Regions from separate parts of the Marinomonas dokdonensis genome, predicted to be linked through region 1. Evidence: predicted binding sites of a transcription regulator. Region 1 holds the regulator's gene; each other region holds the start of a gene.

Region 1 (3,286 bases):
CAATGTGTTTATTACTCAAGGTTCAATCCAAATTGAAGCGGACTACCTAAAAATCAATACTGATTTAGCAACACAGCAATTTAATAAGCTTGAAGCTAAGGGTAAGCCTGCCAAATTCAGCCAGCAGATTGATCTCGAAGGCAACATGGTGATTAGCCAAGGCAACCAAATTCATTACTCAACGACTCTAGGCCGACTGGAGATCACTGGAGATGGCTACCTGAATCAAACCGACAACAAGGTTTCTGCCGATTATATCTTGTATATGGTGAACACTGGCGCCTTTGAAGCCAGCAAAAAAGGCACTGGTCGCGTCACTATGACATTACAACCTCAAACAGAAGAATAAAGAGAATGACATGGCACTTCTAGAAGCAAAACATCTCGCCAAGAGCTATAAAAAGCGCCAAGTGGTGAAAGATGTTTCTTTATCTGTTGAATCTGGTCAAGCCGTCGGTTTATTAGGCCCTAATGGCGCAGGCAAAACCACTTGCTTCTACATGATTGTGGGCATGGTGAGCAATGATGCTGGCGGTATTTTTATTGATGGTCAAGACATCACCAGTAATGCCATGCATACCCGTGCACAAAAAGGCATTGGCTACTTACCCCAAGAAGCCTCCATCTTTCGTAAAATGTCTGTAGAAGACAATATTTCCGCTATTTTGGAGACTCGCAAGGAGCTAAACAAAGCTCAGCAAGCAGAAAAGCTTGAAAGTTTGCTTGAAGAGTTTCATGTTACTCACATTCGCAAGAACCTCGGCATGGCCCTTTCCGGTGGCGAAAGACGCCGCGTAGAAATTGCTCGCGCTCTGGCAATGAATCCAAAGTTCATTTTATTAGATGAACCTTTCGCGGGTGTAGACCCGATTTCGGTGGGCGACATCAAGCTCATCATCAAGCATCTGCAAGACAGTGGCATAGGTGTTTTAATCACCGACCATAACGTACGAGAAACCCTAGACATCTGTGATAAAGCCTACATAGTCGGCAATGGTCATATCATTGCTTCTGGCGACGCGGAAACCGTTATCAATAATGAACAGGTGAAAAAGGTATATCTAGGCGACGATTTCCGCCTATAACCCCCTTATCATTATTGTTCAAAGAGAGTAGTATGCATAACTCGTTCCAATTCACCTATTTAGAAAGAGTTGCTTTATGAAGCAGTCTTTACAGCTTAAAATCGGTCAACAACTGACCATGACACCTCAGTTACAACAAGCCATACGCCTGTTGCAACTCTCTACTTTAGATTTGAAGCAAGAGATCCATGAATTTCTTGAATCCAATCCCCTGCTTGAAATTGACGACGATGAAAGCCCTATCGTCCAAACTACAACAAGCAGCGAAGAAAAAACGGATAAAAAAACCGAATCAGAAAACCCTGTTATCGAAGCTGAAGAAGCTCGCATTGAATCTGAATGGACGGATAGCATTCCTGAAGAGCTGTCTATTGATAGTAATTGGGATGACACCTATCAGAACTCGGCATCAATAGGCGAACAGAGTGGCTACGAAGGTGGCGACACAGATTTTGAAAGCCGCAATGCTCCTGATGAAAGCATTCAAGACCATCTCATTTGGCAGCTTAATCTAACCCACATGTCTGACCGGGACATTGAAATCGCTTACGCCATTATTGAATGTGTTAAATCTGATGGTTATCTGAGCATTACACCGGACGACATTTGGCAATCTCTAAGCCAAGAGCTTGAGGACCTAGAGTTTGATGAAGTCATTGCCGTGCAGCACAGACTTCAGCGCTTTGATCCGGTTGGTGTGTGTTCAATTGATTTAAGAGACTGTTTATTAGTACAACTGGAAGCTTTCCAGAATCACCCTCTTTATAAAAATACTCACAATCTAATTGATAATTACTTACCTCTATTAGGCAACCGCGACTTTACGCAGTTAATCCGTAAAACCAAGCTCAAGGAAGCCGCTTTAAAAGAGGTCATTGATTTAATTCAACAGCTTAATCCAAGACCTGGCTCTGTTATTGATCATGGCGATACCGATTATGTTATTCCTGATGTTTCGGTGAAAAAGGTGAATGATGTTTGGCAAGTGGAGCTCAATAACGACGCCCTGCCACCCGTCAAAATCAATGAAACTTATTCAGCCATGGCGAGCACAGCCGTCAACACGGAAGATGCCACCTACATTAAGACCTCTTTGCAAGAAGCAAAATGGTTCATAAAAAGTTTACAAAGCCGTAATGAAACTTTGTTAAAAGTAGCCAGCTGTATTGTAAACCGCCAAATTGACTTTTTTGAGCTTGGCGAAGAAGCCATGAAACCTATGGTATTGCATGATGTTGCAGAAGAAGTCGGCATGCATGAATCAACCATTTCCCGTGTGACAACGCAGAAATACATGCACACGCCAAAAGGTATTTTTGAGCTTAAATACTTTTTCTCCAGCCATGTAAATACAGCCTCAGGTGGTGAGTGCTCTTCAACCGCCATCCGAGCCATGATCAAGAAATTGGTGGCGGAAGAGCCACCTAAGAAACCACTGAGTGACAATAAGCTGGCGACAACGCTAGCGGACCAAGGCATTCAAGTAGCGCGAAGGACTGTCGCCAAATACCGAGAGGCGATGAACATCCCTCCTTCCAATGAACGAAAACGACTGATTTAAGACGGATGTGACCTTTATCATGCCATTGAAATCACTACTAAAAACTGAGTTGTGTTTTGCCAAACAAGACATAGTGAGTAAAAAAAGAGTTTTAGAGAACCTAGCCAGCATTGTTTCGGACCGCTTACACTGTGAAAACAGCGCTGTTTACGATGCTCTTTTAGGGCGTGAAAAACTAGGCAGTACAGGGGTTGGTAACGGTATCGCCATTCCTCATTGTCGTCTTGAGTCAGCTAACCATACGGCAGTTGTCGTCTTGTCCCTCAACGAAGCGATTGATTTTGACTCCATCGATAGAAAGCCTGTGGATTTGATTTTTGCCTTAATTGTACCGCCACATGAATGTGACCAGCATTTATCAACGCTGGCGAAAATTGCCGAAATGGCGCAATCTTCAGAAACCCTAGACAAACTTAGAGCGGCGAAGACTGACGAAGAATTGTTCAACACGTTCCACTCTTTATTATAAGGAACAGCCATGCTTGAAGAGACAGTTACCATTATAAATAAGTTAGGCTTGCATGCTCGTGCCGCCGGCAAGCTTATTGAAACAACGTCTAGATTTTCATGCGACATCACGATTGAAAAAGATGGCCGCAATGTAGACGGCAAAAGCATTATGGCCATGATGATGCTAGCG
Region 2 (3,286 bases), on a different contig from region 1:
AAAAAAGCAAAGCCTTTTGCGAAAAGCTTTTATCTTGTTGTTATTTAAAAGAATATTTGTCCGCACAGATTTCTGGCACAGGAAATGCTTTATAAAACCCAAATTGCGCTTCTTAGTGAAGCACTCTATTTAACGAAAGTAATTTTACTTATTTCATTGGAGAACAATTATGTCAAACATGACCCTTGCCTTGATTGCTGAGCACGAAGCGAAGTGGGTAGACCTTCGTTTTACCGATTTTAAAGGTAAAGAACAGCATGTAACTATCCCAGCAGCTTCTGTAGATGAAGAATTTTTTGAAACTGGTCAAATGTTTGACGGTTCTTCTATCGCTGGTTGGAAAGGCATTAACGAATCTGACATGATCATGATGCCTCAGCCTGAAACGGCTCTATTAGATCCTTTCACTGAAGAAGTGACTGTTATTGTTCGTTGTAACATCATCGAACCTGCAACTATGCAAGGCTACGACCGTGACCCACGCTCTGTTGCATTGCGCGCAGAAGAGTTCTTGAAGTCTACAGGTCTAGGTGACACAGCATTCTTCGGCCCAGAGCCAGAATTCTTCATCTTTGACGATGTTAAATGGAAAGCAGACATGTCTGGTTGTTCTGTAGAGATCAACTCTGAAGAAGCAGCATGGTCTTCTAACAAGTCTATCGAAGGCGGTAACATGGGTCACCGTCCATTCGTTAAAGGCGGTTACTTCCCAGTACCACCAGTTGATTCTCACCATGACCTACGTGGCGCTATGTGTAACGCTATCGAAGCAATGGGCCAAACAATCGAGGTTCATCACCACGAAGTAGCAACAGCTGGTCAGAACGAAATCGGTGTTAAATTCAACACTCTAGTTAAGAAAGCCGACGAAGTACAAGTAATGAAGTACTGTGTACACAACGTTGCTCACGCTTACGGCAAAACAGCGACTTTCATGCCGAAACCAATCGTTGGCGATAACGGTTCTGGTATGCACGTTCACCAATCTTTCTGGAAAGACGGCGTTAACCAATTTGCTGGTGACCAATACGCAGGCCTTTCTGAAACAGCGCTTTACTACATCGGTGGTATCATCAAGCACGCTAAAGCATTGAACGCGTTCACTAACGCTTCAACTAACTCTTACAAGCGTCTTGTTCCAGGTTTCGAAGCACCAGTTATGTTGGCATACTCTGCTCGTAACCGTTCTGCTTCTATCCGTATTCCTTACGTTGCGAGCCCTAAAGGCAAGCGTATCGAAGCACGTTTCCCTGATCCAACCGCTAACCCATACCTAGCTTTCGCATCTATGTTGATGGCTGGTCTTGACGGTATCAAGAACAAGATCCACCCTGGCGATGCTGCAGACAAAGATTTGTACGATCTTCCAGCAGAAGAAGCGTTGGCAATCCCAACAGTTGCTTCAAGCCTAGAAGAAGCTCTGAAATCTCTAAGCGAAGACCGCGCATTCCTAACAGAAGGCGGTGTATTCACTGACGAAATGATCGATGCTTACATCGACCTTAAGTCTGGCGATGCTCAGCGCGTTTCTATGACAACTCACCCTGTAGAATTCGAACTTTACTACAGCGTATAAGTTTTCATAGCACTAAAAACTCTAAAAGGCCTCGATTCATATCGGGGCTTTTTTTTGCCCTAAAATAAACAACACTAGACAGTCGCACCAAAATAGAGCAATCATTCCTGACCCAATCCTGATCTACCTAGACAAATAGGCGCTTTCAAATTGCCCAATGTTGGTTCGTTTTTTGCAGTTAGATAGGATCACTAGAGAGGCTCACCGTGCATAGTTTATTAATTGACCATTTGTCGACTGCTGTTATTCAGATCAATCAGCAACTCGAAATTGTATACCTTAATCCGGCCGCAGAGATTTTATTGGCGATTAGCCGTCGCCGCATATACGGACAAAGTGTCAGTAGCGCTTTCAGCGATGACGACAGTAGTCTTGATGCTCTGCGTAATGCCTTGGAAACAGGCTACCCCTTCACCAAGCGTGAAGCGGAAGTGGTGCGCATTAATGGCAAAAAACTGTTTTGTGATTACACGGTGACCCCTGTTTTAGGCAGCGCCCACCTAGCCGAAAGCTTATTGATTGAGTTCTACCCTAGAGACAGAATGAAGCGCATCTTCCAAGAAGGTGAACTCATTGCCAATCACCAAAGCAGTAAAGAACTGGTTCGCGGCCTTGCCCATGAAATCAAAAACCCACTAGGCGGTATTCGTGGTGCCGCCCAGTTGATCAGCCGCGCCTTTACCGACGAAGCGCTTAACGATTACACCCAAGTAATTATTGAAGAATCCGATCGCCTGCGGGATCTAGTGGATCGTCTATTAGGACCGCGACAGTTACCGAAAAACAAACCGCTCAATATCCACAAGGTGATTGAACGGGTTCGCCAACTAATCTTGGTGGAGTCGGACGGTAAAATCGAAATTATCCGTGACTATGACCCAAGTATTCCAGACATTGTGGGAGACGAGTCTCAGCTCATCCAAGCTCTTCTTAATGTTACACGCAATGCTATGCAAGCCTTGCTTGAAGGAAATCCGAACGACTACAAAGAAATACGCATTGTTACCCGTGCCTTGCGCCAATTTACCATAGGGGCTAGCCGCCATCGTCTAGTGTGCAAGATCAGCATTATCGACAACGGCCCGGGCATTCCACCCCATATTTTGAAAACCTTATTTTACCCAATGGTTAGCGGACGTGCCGACGGTACAGGACTGGGATTGTCCATTTCTCAATCTGTTGTCCACCAACATGAAGGCATCATCGAATGCAACAGCAACGCTAAATCCACCGAATTTAACATCTTAATACCTATTGAGACGAAAGCCACCGCTCAGGAGACAAACCCATGACACCAGAAGACACTGTATGGATCGTAGATGACGATCGCTCTATCCGTTGGGTGCTAGAGAAAACCCTAGAACAAGAAGGCATTCAGTGTAAGCTGTTCGATTCTGCCGAAAACCTCGTTAGCATGTTAGCCAAGGACCAACCTAGCGCCATCATTAGTGATATTCGCATGCCGGGCATGGATGGTTTAACACTGCTGAATAAACTCCAAAAAGATCACCCTTATTTACCGGTGATTATCATGACGGCGCACTCCGACCTAGAAAGTGCAGTGGCCTCTTATCAAGGTGGCGCATTTGAATATCTACCAAAGCCATTTGATGTAGAAGATGCTGTCAGCCTAGTGAAGCGTGCCATGTTGCATCACCGCAACTCGCGTCCAGATCCAGAAGCGGCCGCCATCGAACTTGAAGTGGAAGC
Region 3 (3,286 bases), on a different contig from region 1:
TGACATAATCATAGGTCTGTGTTGTCATTCATTGCTCCTGCTTAGTAAGGGTTTTGGACATCGTTTAGATCCACATAAACACTCTTGTTTTGGGTGTAGTGATAGAGGGTTTCAATGCCATTTTCACGGCCAATTCCAGACTCTTTGTAGCCACCCACTGGCATCTCGGCTGGAGATGCACCCCAAGCATTGATCCAACAAATGCCCGCTTGTAGCTGATTGATCACGCGATGAGCACGGGCGAAGTCTTTGGTGAATACTCCAGCGGCCAAGCCATATTTGGTGTCATTGGCGCGCGCGATAACTTCGTCTTCATCACTAAAACTCAACACAGACATAACAGGACCGAAGATTTCATCCTTAACCTGCGGCATATCATCCGTACATTCGGTGAAGACAGTAGGTGCCACAAAAGCGCCTTTGTCTAAACAATTTTCAGTCACCTGATAACCGCCACACAGTAGCTTAGCGCCTGCGGCTTTGGCGGCTTCAATAAAACCTAATACCTTGTGCATGTGGTCTTTAGAAATGAGTGCGCCCACTTGTGTGTCCATGTCCATTGGGTCACCAACTACCATAGCTTGGGTGCGAGTTTTTAGCTCGGCGGTGAAAGCGTCCATGATGTCTTGATGAACAAACACTCGAGTACCATTGGTGCAGACTTCCCCTTGGGTGTAAAAGTTGGCCAGCATTGCCGCTGAAACTGCTTGATCTACCGGCATATCTGGGAAAATAATCATGGGCGATTTACCGCCAAGTTCCATGGTGACCTGCTTTAAAGATTGGGCTGAAGCCGCCATCACTTTTTTACCTGTACCGACTTCTCCGGTGAAGGAAACCTTGTCGATTTGTGGGTGGCTGGTAATCATTTGCCCCGTCCGAGCGTCCCCTTGAACCACATTGAAAACACCGTCTGGTAAGCCTGCTTGAGTGTATATTTCAGCAAGTTTCAGAGCCGTTAGAGGGGTTTCCTCAGAAGGTTTGAAGATCATGGCATTACCTGCAGCGAGGGCAGGACCAGACTTCCAGCAAGCAATTTGAATCGGATAATTCCAAGCGCCTATGCCAGCACAAACACCAAGCGGCTCACGGCGGGTATAAAAGAAATTACCATTACCTAAATCTTGGTATTCCCCTTGGATTTTATTGGTTAAGCCCGCGTAGTATTCAATAACATCGGCACCTGTTTCAATGTCTACACAGATGGCTTCTTGCAGTGGCTTACCCGTATCAAGCACTTCTAGGCGTGCTAGCTCTTCGTTATGTTCACGCAATAAATCCGCTGCTTTTTTAAGAATACGGCCGCGTTCTACAGGGCTCATGGCAGCCCAAACTTTTTGCCCTTGGATAGCAGAAGCTACTGCAGCATCCAGTTCAGCTTGGCCAGCTTGCTCTATGGTAGCGATTACTTCGCCAGTGGCAGGATTGAGGCTGTCAAAAGTTTCCTCACTCGTGGAACCATGATATTGGCCATGAATGTACTGTTGGTGATGTGCCATGATAACCCTCTTTGTGTGTTGCGATAGTTTGCCATTGATGAAAAACGGTTTTATTAAACGCGCATTTAATAAAAACATTGTACACTTTTTGACAGGTGAAACCCAGCCTGCAACAGGCTAAAAACTCTTATGGAGCATAGAGATGTCGTTGATTGGCAAATAACGAGGGAGAAGGCAGGCCTACATTTTAGTCAAATAAGGCCTGCTTAATTAGAGTGGTTTATAGACTAAGGACGCAGTTAGCTTCGTGACTGATTGGGCTGGTGGCATAGCTGTCGGCTTGGTCGTCATTCAGCCATTGGTTTGAGTCGAGCAGGTAACGAAATTGGTATGCTGAGGCTACTGCTAGATTAACCGTGCAGCTAAATAGACCATTTTTTTGTTTTCGCATTGGATGACTGGCAGGATCCCAATCATTGAAATCACCTACCACTGAGATGCTTTTGGCATCGCCAACTAAGTCAGCAGGCAAAGAAAATTTAATTTTGCATTCCGGTTTTGTCTTGAGAAATTTTTTTTCAATCATTTCCTGCTCCTCGGGTAACTCACTTGACGGTTTTAATGGCAAATCCTTCTACGTTCAATGAAGCAAATCCTAAGCCAAAGGTAATAAGTGGTTAATCTGCTGATAAAAATTTCTAAAGTCCTGGATCAATAAGTAGTGCTCAAAGCGAAAAAACTGTTTAACCCTAGTCGAATTGCACCTTTTAATACGCAAAAGGTATGCATTCTGTTATCTCTTGGTGCAGGTAAAAATCGCCACATTTATTATTTCTGTACTAGACTGAAATAATATTCAGCGAAAAATGAGGTGTTGTTATGGACTTACAACTGATCGTTCTTCTCGTGCTAAGTGTCATGCTGTTAATTAAGGTTGTTTACTTAATGGTGGTGAAAAAAGCTCACAAAAAGCCATACCAACCTAAACATCATCACAGTGGCCATGGTCACCATGGCCCTTTCTAAGTGTCTCTAAGCACCACGGTAACGCTTATGTTTCGCTTCTTTGACTTTTTCTAAGTCCACTAGGACTAAGCCGTCAACGCAATAGCCAAAGTCGGCATCGACCCCAAAGTCTAAGAAGCGAACCCCTCCTGCTTCACACAACTCACTGTACTGCTTAAACAAGGTCGGCACGCTAGCACCCACATGACCCAGTTGCTCTTTTAATGCTCTAAAATCTTCTTCGTAGCTTTCTCCTGTAAATAACCCAGCGATCAATTCATTGTGATCTGGATTAATTTGGTAGGGCGTATAAGAACGAGCTAGATGCTCATTGTCGGCATAATATTTTTTGTAAAAGGCCACAATAAGGTCCTTGGCAATTTGCGGGTAGCTGTTGCTTAAGCTCACTGGACCAAACATATAGCGAATATCTGGGTGACGGTTTAAATAGGCGCCAATGCCATACCATAAGTAATCCAGGCTGCGTTTGCCCCAATATTTCGGCTGTACAAAACTACGCCCCAGCTCTATGCCTTGTTCAAAATAGGGTTCCATGTCGCAAGAGTAGCGGAACAGCTCGGCACTGTAGATTTTGTTACTGCTCTTATCTCTCATGTAACGGGCGACTTCCCCTATGCGGTAGGCGCCGACAATTTCTAACTCTTCTTCGTCCCACAAAATAAGATGGCGATAGTACTGATCAAATTTATCTAAATCGGTACGTTCTCCAGTGCCTTCTCCCACTTGTCGAAAGGCTATTTCACGTAGTCGGCCGATTTCCTTCATGGTGACGGAGCTTGGATTGTAATCAAATAGATAAATCTGCTTGTTGTCCTTGGTGC

Evidence for each region. The regulator sigma-54, encoded in region 1, starts transcription at its own class of promoters, with help from an activator protein. The targets are predictions, from matches to a motif close to TGGCACNNNNNTTGCTNT.
Region 2: the regulator sigma-54 is predicted to act here: its motif matches at 1,738-1,755, upstream of glnL (nitrogen regulation protein NR(II)).
Region 3: the regulator sigma-54 is predicted to act here: its motif matches at 2,085-2,102, upstream of ACUM5Y_RS14405 (isoamylase early set domain-containing protein).

Annotation. Positions count from the first base shown of each region.
Region 1 is NZ_JBRAND010000004.1:52,622-55,907, reverse strand. It holds gene lptA (lipopolysaccharide transport periplasmic protein LptA) at 1-349, shown strand, start outside; gene lptB (LPS export ABC transporter ATP-binding protein) at 360-1,085, shown strand; gene ACUM5Y_RS11005 (RNA polymerase factor sigma-54) at 1,162-2,646, shown strand; gene ACUM5Y_RS11000 (PTS sugar transporter subunit IIA) at 2,666-3,115, shown strand; gene ACUM5Y_RS10995 (HPr family phosphocarrier protein) at 3,125-3,286, shown strand, end outside.
Region 2 is NZ_JBRAND010000001.1:897,868-901,153, forward strand. It holds gene glnA (glutamate--ammonia ligase) at 170-1,576, shown strand; gene glnL (nitrogen regulation protein NR(II)) at 1,783-2,868, shown strand; gene ntrC (nitrogen regulation protein NR(I)) at 2,865-3,286, shown strand, end outside.
Region 3 is NZ_JBRAND010000006.1:92,526-95,811, reverse strand. It holds gene betA (choline dehydrogenase) at 1-28, opposite strand, end outside; gene betB (betaine-aldehyde dehydrogenase) at 42-1,499, opposite strand; gene ACUM5Y_RS14405 (isoamylase early set domain-containing protein) at 1,720-2,025, opposite strand; gene ACUM5Y_RS14400 (hypothetical protein) at 2,319-2,465, shown strand; gene olsF (bifunctional ornithine lipid synthase OlsF) at 2,472-3,286, opposite strand, start outside.